Regions from separate parts of the Sphingobium sp. GW821-FHT02B05 genome, predicted to be linked through region 1. Evidence: riboswitches for the same ligand, from Rfam matches in the RefSeq annotation. Region 1 holds a riboswitch; each other region holds the start of a gene.

Region 1 (3,272 bases):
GTCCGCAAGGGAGCGATATCGCCCGACTGGTGGAGATCGACGCCGCCGTCGATGCCAGCCTGATCGCCCTGATTGAGGGCTTTGCCGCGTCGAGCGACGATCTGTGAGGTTTGGAAAAGGGCTGATCGTCGGCGCGCCCGCATCGGGTGCCGGCAAGACGATGCTGACGATCGGCCTGCAACGGGCCTTTGCCGATCGGGGTCTGGCCGTGCAAGGTGCCAAATGCGGGCCTGATTATATCGACCCGGCCTTTCACGCGGCCGCGACCGGGCGGCCCTCGATCAATCTGGACGGCTTCGCAATGGCGCCGGCGATGCTGCGCGGGTTGGCCGCACAGGTCGCATCGACTGTCCAACTCGTTGTCGCAGAAGGCGCGATGGGCCTGTATGACGGCGCACGAGCGGAAGGCAGGTCGGGCGCGTCCGCCGATATCGCGCGCCTGCTTGGCTGGCCGATACTGCTGGTCGTCGATGCCCGTGCCGCTGCGCAGACGGTGGCAGCGGTGGCGCATGGCTGCGCGACCTTTCCGGGCGCGCCCGCCATTGCCGGCGTGATCGCCAACCGGGTGGCCAGCCCACGCCATCGCCGCATGATAGAGGATGGCTTCGCGCGGATTGGCCTGCCGCTGCTGGGCGCGATTTCGGCCGATGAGGGGCTGGTCATGCCGTCCCGCCATCTGGGTCTGGTGCAGGCCGGCGAGACGGACGAACTGGAAGCACGGATAGCAGTGATAGCGCAGCGCATAGCAACACAATGCGATCTGCACGCGATCCATGCTGCGGCCGGAGCGACGGCAGATTTCCCGGCACTCAATTCCGCCATACATCCGCCGGGTCAACGGATCGCCATCGCCCGCGATACGGCTTTCAGCTTCTTTTATCCCCATATGGCGCATTGGTGGCGATCGGCCGGGGCGGAACTGCACTTCTTCTCGCCGCTGGCGGATGAAGCGCCGCCGGCGCATTGCGATGCCTGCTGGCTGCCCGGCGGCTATCCCGAACTCCATGCCGGGCGGATCGCGGCCAATCAGCATTTCCTGACGGGCCTTCGCGCCTTTGCGCAAAATCGATCGGTTCATGGCGAATGTGGCGGTTACATGGTGCTGGGCCGCTCGCTGGAGGATGGCGATGGCGCGGTGCATGCCATGGCGGGCCTGCTGCCGATGGACAGCAGCTTCGCACAGCGGCGCAGGACATTGGGCTATCGCCGTGCCCGGCTGCGCCAGGACAGCAGCTTCGCCCCTGCCGGGCAGCCATTGCTCGGCCATGAGTTTCACTATGCCAGCATCACCGCCAGCGAAGGCGAAGCGCTGGCCGACATGGCCGATGCGGAAGGGCAGGAGATTGGCCCGGCAGGCCATCGGGTGGGCCATGTGACGGGCGGCTTCTTCCACTTGATCGCCTGATCCTACTCCATTACGGCGGCCAGTGCGTCAGGTTCCCCGCAAGGGGATCAAAAGGGAACGGGGTTCAAGACCCCGGCTGCCCCTGCAACTGTGAGCGGCGAGCCATCGAGGCACAGGCCATTGGGATCATGATCCCGAGAAGGCGCTTCGAAACGGCATGGACCCGCAAGCCAGGAGACCTGCCTGTCGCGGTCGTTCTTCGTCCGGACAGGGTGTGCCGGTCGAACGAGGATATCCTCGCGCAACGACAAGCTGACCGTGCGGACTCGCGCGGCTGGGATGTCGTGCGCATGGGCGTTCGGCATCGCTGTCGCGTCGCGTCCGCCCGGTCCTGTCAAAGACTGGGGGATGATCATGCACTGGATTTCAAAAAGCGGATTTGTCATTCTGGCGGGCCTATCGATGCCGGCCATGGCGGAGGATGCGAATGAGGTGATCGTCACGGCCCTTCGCCAGCCGCAGGCGATCGGGCAAGTGGCGTCGAGCATCACCGTGCTCGACAAGCCAGCGATCGACGCGGCGCAGGCGCTGACGGTATCGGACCTGCTGATCCGCACGCCCGGCATCAGCTTCACGCGCAATGGCGGCTATGGAACGGCGACCGCGATCCGCATCCGCGGCGCAGAGGCCGACCAGACCGTGCTGGTGATAGATGGCGTCAAACTGGCCGATCCGTCCTCGACCGGTGGCGGCTATAATTTCGCGACGCTGATGACCGGTGATATCGACCGGATCGAGATTTTGCGCGGGCCGCAGTCGATCCTGTGGGGTAGCCAGGCGATCGGCGGCGTCGTCAATGTCGTGACCGCGCACCCGCGGCGGCCGATCGAAGGCAGCTTCGATATCGAGGCGGGATCGCGCGACACCGTCAGTGCCCGCGCGGCGCTGGGCGGTCGGCAGGGCGCGCTCGATTGGCAGGTCGCAGGCAGCCGCTTCACGACGCAGGGGATTTCCGCGATAAGCCCGCGCTATGGCGCCAGGGAGAAGGACGGCTACAGCAACGGCACGCTTAATGGCCGATTGGGCGTGGCGCTGGCGCCGGGCCTGTCGGTCGATGTGCGCGGCTATTATGCCAAGGGGCGGACCGACATCGACAGTGCCGGGACCGTGCCGGACAGTCCGGAATATTCGCAGACCGAGGAGTGGATCGGTTATGCGGGCCTCAATGCCGACCTGTTCGGCGGGGCACTGCACAACCGCCTGTCCTTCAGTCGTAGCGAGACGGTGCGCGACAATATCAACCCGTCGCGCAAGCTGCGCCCGCTCAGCTTCGCGGCCAGGGGCGAAACCAACCGCTACGAATATCAGGGCGGGCTGACGATCGCGCAGGGATGGACGGCGACCTTCGGCGCGGAACGCGAAGAGCAGCGGATGCGCACCGCGTCGCCCCCCAACAGCCTGGCGACCTATCCGACCATCCGTGGGTCGGCCGATATCGACAGCCTTTATGCACAATTGAATGTCGAACCGTTGACGGGGCTGACCCTCAATGGCGGGGTGCGCTACGACCATCATTCGACCTTCGGCGGCAATACCGTCTTTGGCGCAGGCGCGGCCTGGGCGCTGGCCAAGGACAGCACGATATTGCGTGCCAGCTATGGCGAAGGGTTCAAGGCGCCGACGCTCTATCAACTCTACAGCGACTATGGGAATATGGCGCTGGTGCCGGAAAAGTCGCATGGCTGGGACGCGGGTGTCGAACAGCATCTGTTCGATCATGGCTTGATCCTGTCGGCCACCTGGTTCGACAGAAGCACCGATAATCTCATTACCTATAATGGCTGCCCGACGACCAACCGGCCGCCCCTCTGCTACGCGCCCGATACGACCACGCCGCGGCTTGGCTATTACGCCAATGTCCAGCGGA
Region 2 (3,272 bases), on a different contig from region 1:
CGGCGCCCGATAGCCTATCGCGCGGGCCGGTACGGCGTTGGTCCCAACAGCGCGCGCCTGCTGGAGGAAGCAGGGTTCCGCCTGGACAGTTCGGTGCGTAGCCGCTTCGATTATAGTCATCAGCACGGGCCTGATTTCCACGGCCTGCCGCAACTGCCCTATTGGGCAGGGCCGAGCCGATCGCTGATCGAGCTGCCGCTCTCGACCGCCTTTGCCGGCCTGTTGCGCGGGGGCGGGGAGCGGCTTTATCGTGCGGCGCAGGCAATGGGGCCGCTGGCAGGTGCGCTGTCGCGAGCACGGATGCTCAGCCGCATTCCGCTGACGCCGGAGGGGGTGCCGCTTCACGAGGCGATAGCCGCTATCGACGCCCTGATCGAGGAGGGCGTGCCGGTTCTCAACTTCAGCTTCCATTCGCCGACACTGGAACCGGGGCATACCCCCTATGTTCGCAGCGAAAGCGACCGAACGGCCTTTTATGCCTGGTGGGATGGGGTGTTGGCGCATCTGGCGCGTCGGAATGTGGCCGCTGCGACCCTGGATCAATTCATTGCTGCGGTTCCCGCGCATTCACGGGCTTGCCAAGCGGCCTAATGCTGCCTATCGGCTGCGCAAGTGGGGCCTGTAGCTCAATTGGTTAGAGCTGTCCGCTCATAACGGATAGGTTGCGGGTTCAAGTCCTGCCGGGCCCACCACATATTGCACCCAGATCGGGTCAAATGGTATGGATAACTCCTTAACATACAAAGAGTTACTCGGCCATAACAGACCGGGACAGTTCATAACGAATCAGGACAGTTTAGCGAAATTAGGGGTAAAATTGGGGGTAAAGCGCGCCGATTTGGGGGTAAAATTCCCATGCCGCTTACCATCACTGAAGTTAAGAACGCCAAGGCCGGTCGAAGCGACTACAAGCTGGCTGATCCCAATGGCTTATATCTGAATGTATCGAAGGCTGGGGACAAAACCTGGCGCTTCAAATACAGAGTGGGTGTGAAAGAGAAATCTCTCACGCTCGGTCGCTACCCTTTAATGGGCCTTGTCGCAGCGCGGAATGCTCTTCTCTTCTGCACCTGGGGATCGAAAATGGCCCCCTGTAGGGCAAAGAAGGGTCGGTTTCACCGAAAGCGAACGCCTTGGGTTGGGACGAAGTTGTCGCTCCAGGCTTTTTCATTAGCTGTCAGGTAAAGCCAGAACCAGCCACTGCCAAGATGCAGCCAGAAACTCCTAGGCGCAATCTTGCCGTCTATTTGCGTAAGGTAGGAATATCATTCTGCTCGAGGCGATCCACCTCTGGTGGGGCAGATGTCAAAATCGCTTGCCCTGGCAAAATTGAGATCATAAGCAAGCGCGTCCGCTCGAAACCTTTGGGATTTGGGAGGATAAAGATCGCGTCGGTTCCCCGGAGACGGGGATTAAAATGGGAACGCGGTGCGGATGGCGTGCGCCGTCCAAATCCGAGGCTGTCCCTGCAACTGTAAGTGGCGAGCGCGATATACAGGCGCGGACGGCATCATGACCGATCCGCCAGCCACTGGGCCGGACGCTGAAACATGCGAGGCCTGGGAAGGCCGTATATCAAGCGATGACCCATGAGCCAGGAGACCTGCCGGCGTCTGGTCGCTCTTGCCTTGGTCCAGGGGATGGCCGCGGCACGGTATACTCCGTCTGAGCGACGAACGAGCGGCTGGGGCCGCATCGGACGCTGTGTGTCGGTCGCCCCTGGCGTCCGGCCGATGCCGGCTGCCGACCGTTTTTTGAACGGCACGCCCCCGCCCGATTGTCGTGCGACGCCGACGGGGGAAGATCATGTTGAAGTTCACACCGGCTGCGATTGCGGCCTTCTCTTTTGCTGCGCCCGGCGCCTTTGCCCAACCCGCCGATGAGAATAGCGGCGATGCGGCGATCATCGTGACGGGCATGGTCGATCCGCTGCGCCTCAACCAGAAGAATGAGGGGGCCAGCCGCCTTGGCCTGACCGCGCTGGAAATGCCGTCCAGTGTCGAGACGCTGGATGGCGACGCCATCCGACTGCGCGGCGACCTGACCATTCAGGATGCCGCAGCGCGGGCGACGGGCATCGTCAACACGTCCGGCGTCTTTGGGTACGGCCTGTCTGCGCGCGGCTTCACCGGGCAGAATTCGGTCATGACGCTCTATGACGGGATGCGCATGTATAACAATACGCTGACCTTCCCGGCGGACCCGTGGATGGCGCAAAGCGTGGAGATACTGCGCGGCCCTGCCTCCGTCCTATATGGTGAGGGGGCGATTGGCGGCGCGGTCAATGTCGTGCGCAAGCGGCCGTCCGATGACATGCAGGTCAGCGGGCGCGTGGGCATATCTTCCTATGACAGTTTCACTATAGGGGTCGGTGCAGGTGGCCCGGTAACGGACGGTATCGCTTTCCGTGCGGATGCCAGCGTCCGCCGGTCCGAAGGCTGGATGGCGCGGGGCGACGCCGATGCGGTGGCGCTGGCCGGGGCGATTCGGCTGAAGCCTGCCGCGAACATGAGCATCACTCTGTCCCATGATCATAGCGAGCAAAATCCGCGCACATGGTTCGGCGTGCCGCTGGTGAACGGGAAGCTCGACCGGTCGATCCGCAGGAACAACTATAATGTCGCCGACGCCCGGCTGCGCTTCCGCGATAACTGGAGCCAAGCGAAGGTAGAATGGACGCCGTCGGATGCGCTGACGATCCGCAGCACCTTTTATCACCTGTGGGCTAACAAATATTGGAAGAACGCCGAAAGCGCCACCTATGTGCCAGCAACGGACAGCAATCCCGCGCAGGTGCGTCAATCCAGTTTCTTGGAACTCTACCACATCCAGAAGCAGACCGGGAACCGCACCACCGCCACGCTGAACCATGGCATAGGCGGACTGGACAACACTCTGGTGGTCGGCTTCGACGTCAATCGCATCAGTTACAAAAATGTCAGCAACAGCGGCAATAATGCGACGCGCTTGGTCGATGCGGTCGATCCCGATCCGGGCCTGTTCATCCATCAGCCCGGCGCGCCAACCAGGCCGCGCTACACCAACCGCATCCGCCAATATGCTGTCTTTGCCGAAGACCGTTTGAAGTTCAGCGAGCAATTTTCGCTGGTCGGCGGGCTGCGTTACGACCGGCCGGAAATCACCAAGACGGATTATGTGAGCGCGGCCAACAATTTCACCGCGACGCCCGATGCCGTGACCTGGCGCATGGGGGCGGTCTATAATCCGGTGCCCTCGCTTGCGCTCTATGGCCAATATGCGACCGCCGCCGA
Region 3 (3,272 bases), on a different contig from region 1:
CGCCCGTCGGCGATCGCGGCGAAGGCGATGCCCCGCTCCCGCGCGACCTGCGCGATTTCATCTATGCCATAGGGCCAGTAGCTTTTGCCGCCGAGCAGGATGACGCAGACGAATTTCGCCTTGGCGATCACCTTCTCGACATAAAGGTCGACCGAATAGGGGTGGCGCAGCTGGAGCAGATTGGCGAGGCGCACGCTGGGCGCACTGCCCGTCGGATCTTCATCCGTCAGGCGCGCCGCCGCCTTGGCGAAGCAGGCCAGTTCGCTGTCCGCCACCGTCAGGATCACGATATCGCCCGGCGACTGGTCCAGGTCGATCGCCTCCTCGCCATTGGATATCGTGCCGGGCGTGGCGGACAGAAGATGCATCAGCCGATGACCGGCTTGAGCGCATCCTCTATGGCAGGGCGATCCAGCCCCTTCTGGCCGATCACGACCAGCTGGGTGCGCCGGGTTTCCCCGTCCTTCCAGGCGCGGTCGAAATAATGCTGGATGCGCGGGCCGACCGCCTGCACCACCAGCCGCGATGGTTTGCCGGCCACCGCCACCATGCCCTTGACCCGCAAAATGTCATGGGCGGCAATCGTGGCGTTCAGCTGCGCGACCAGCGCATCGACATCGGCAATATCGCCGCCCGACAGGATGAAGCTGTCGAAATCATCATGGTCATGCTCCTCCATCCCGTCGATATGCGACGGGCGGGCGTCCAGATCATCTTCGGCCGCCGCGCTCAGGCCCAGCAGTGCGGCCGGATCGACGGCGCCTTGCGCGCTATGGATGATCGCCACGCCGGGGCGGGTTTCCGCCTTCACCTGCGCCTCCACCGTCGCCAGCGTGGCGGCGTCGACCAGGTCGGTCTTGTTCAGCACCACCATGTCGGCGCAGACCAGTTGCTCCTCGAACAATTCCTCCAGCGGGCTGTCATGGTCCAGATTGGGGTCGGCCGCGCGCGCCGCCGCCAATGCCGCCTCGTCCGTGGCGAAGCGGCCGGCCGCCACCGCGTCGGCGTCGATCAGCGCGATCACCCCGTCCACCGTGGCGCGGGTGCGGATGTCGGGCCATTGGAACGCCTTCACCAGCGGCTTGGGCAGGGCCAGGCCGCTGGTTTCGATGATGATATGGTCGGGTGGATTGGGCCGGTCGAGCAGCTTCTGCATGGTCGGCAGGAAATCGTCGGCCACGGTGCAGCAGATGCAGCCATTGGCCAGTTCGACGATATCGTCCTCCGGGCAGGCCGCGTCATTGCAGCCCTTCACCAGTTCGCCGTCCACGCCGACATCGCCAAATTCGTTGATGATGAGCGCCAGCCGGCGCCCCTTGGCATTGTGCAACATATGGCGGATCAGCGTGGTCTTGCCCGCGCCCAGAAATCCGGTGATGACGGTGGTCGGCACTTTGCTCATGATCTTGTCCCTTATCGCGCGTTATCAAAAACGCAGGGACGTACCGTTTGCGAACGGTCGATGAGCGAGAGCGGTCGGGCACCCATGTCAGGGCAGCCGGCCTTCGCGCATCGTGCGGCCCCTGCCGCTTCGTTCGTCGCTCAGACGGGTTGGACCGTGCCCTGGCCATCCCCTGGACCAAAGCAAGAGCGACCAGACGCCGGCAGGTCTCCTGGCTCATGGGTCATCGCTTGATACACGGCCTTCCCAGGCCTCGCATGTTGCAGCGTCCGGCCCAGTGGCTGCGGCACGGGCGCCTTGCCCCGTCGCATCTGTGTATCGCGCTCGCCACTTACAGTTGCAGGGACAGCCTCGGATTAGGGCTGCTTGTCGCCGCCCGCACCGCGTTCCCATTTTAAGCCTCTTGCGAGGCACCGGCGCGATCTTTTCGCCCTATGTCGCAAGACGCATGGGCAGACATGCGGATAGAGGCGGCAATGAAGGTCCGCAACTCTTTTCAGCCCGGCTCCAGCGACTGGAGCCGCCAGCGGCCATTGAAGGACAGGGTGGTGCGCGATAGCGGTGCGATGTCGATGGACAGGCTGGCGCGCAACGGCATGTCGAGCGCATGGGCGATTACGGCGCGGATCGGCATCGGGTGGGTCAGGGCGCAGACGGATGCCTCGCTCGCGGCAAGGGCATCAAGCCAGGCGCCCATGCGCAACTGACAGGCATACAGGCTCTCGCCATCCGGGCTACCCTGCGCCGGATCGGCCAGCCATTGGGCCAGCGCGTCGGGTTCCTGCGCCGCGATCGTCGCAAAACCGTGCCCGGCCCAGCGGCCATGGTCGATGTCGCGCAATGCCGGTTGGGGCAGGGGCGTGACGCCCATGGCCTGCGCCGTTTCCATGGCGGACAGGGAGGGACTGGACTGTACCGAATGTCGGAAACGGGCGGGCAGCGACAGCGCGGCGGCATCGCGCCGGCCAGCATCGTCCAGCGCCTCGTCAACGGCAGGAAAGCCACCCCGTCGGCTGGCGCGCGTCGGTCCGGCACAAAGCAACAGCAATAATGTCGGCAGCACAGCCTCCGGCAGATGATTGACGGCGTCCCCCCGCTCAGCCTAAAGCACGGGTCGTTCAGAAAGAAGAAGCCGGTGCAATTCCGGCGCGGTCGCGCCACTGTTATCGCCGTCCATAGCCGACGTCGAGAGCCAGACCTTCCTTCCGAACTGCGACATCATTTCCGGGGACGCGCAATCCCGTGCAGGAGTATCAGGCCATGGCGAACACCGCCGCTCTGTTCGACGATCCGTTCATCCCCGTTCGTGGCGATGCCACCATCCCGGTCGCGGATATCGCGCCCTGGGCCGTGCTGGGCACGCTGATCGCGCTCATCTTCCTCTATTTCGTCAGCACCGAACAGGGGGCCTTGGCGCTGTTCGACGGCATGTATGTGCATGAATATGTGCATGACGGCCGCCATCTCCTCGGCTTTCCCTGTCACTGACGCCCGGTCATGACCCGGACATTATTGTGGCGCGGGATGCTGGCCGGCATCCTGGCGGCCCTGCTCGCCACATTGGTCGCGCGCGTGATCGCCGAACCGCAGATCGACCTGGCGATCGGTTATGAGGCGTCGCATGCCGCGCATCATGCCCCGGCGCCGGGTGGTGAACCGGAACTGGTGAGCCGCGATACGCAGAAGGGCGCTGGGCTGTTCACGGCGCTGGCTCTCTATGGCGCTGCGGTGGGCGGCATCTTCTCGCTGGTGTTCGCTTACGGCTATGGCCGGTTCGGTCGGGTCGGACCGCGCAGCTTCGCGCTGCTGCTGGCCGGCCTCGCTTTCCTGCTGGTCGTCATCGTGCCGGGGATCAAATATCCCCAAACGC

The links. A riboswitch is a leader RNA that binds a small molecule or an ion and turns the genes downstream of it on or off. The one in region 1 is predicted to bind cobalamin.
Region 2: another riboswitch for cobalamin. It lies ahead of AC07UX_RS03510 (TonB-dependent receptor); the one in region 1 lies ahead of AC07UX_RS20115 (TonB-dependent receptor plug domain-containing protein).
Region 3: another riboswitch for cobalamin. It lies ahead of cobW (cobalamin biosynthesis protein CobW); the one in region 1 lies ahead of AC07UX_RS20115 (TonB-dependent receptor plug domain-containing protein).

Annotation. Positions count from the first base shown of each region.
Region 1 is NZ_JBWKVW010000013.1:65,117-68,388, forward strand. It holds gene AC07UX_RS20105 (TetR/AcrR family transcriptional regulator) at 1-107, shown strand, start outside; gene AC07UX_RS20110 (cobyrinic acid a,c-diamide synthase CobB) at 104-1,405, shown strand; cobalamin riboswitch at 1,418-1,606, shown strand; gene AC07UX_RS20115 (TonB-dependent receptor plug domain-containing protein) at 1,817-3,272, shown strand, end outside.
Region 2 is NZ_JBWKVW010000001.1:684,477-687,748, forward strand. It holds gene AC07UX_RS03495 (polysaccharide deacetylase family protein) at 1-591, shown strand, start outside; tRNA gene AC07UX_RS03500 (tRNA-Ile) at 616-692, shown strand; gene AC07UX_RS03505 (Arm DNA-binding domain-containing protein) at 856-1,185, shown strand; cobalamin riboswitch at 1,376-1,625, shown strand; gene AC07UX_RS03510 (TonB-dependent receptor) at 1,807-3,272, shown strand, end outside.
Region 3 is NZ_JBWKVW010000012.1:20,939-24,210, forward strand. It holds gene cobN (cobaltochelatase subunit CobN) at 1-368, opposite strand, end outside; gene cobW (cobalamin biosynthesis protein CobW) at 368-1,402, opposite strand; cobalamin riboswitch at 1,587-1,830, opposite strand; gene AC07UX_RS19495 (histidine phosphatase family protein) at 1,899-2,465, opposite strand; gene AC07UX_RS19500 (CbtB domain-containing protein) at 2,663-2,890, shown strand; gene AC07UX_RS19505 (CbtA family protein) at 2,900-3,272, shown strand, end outside.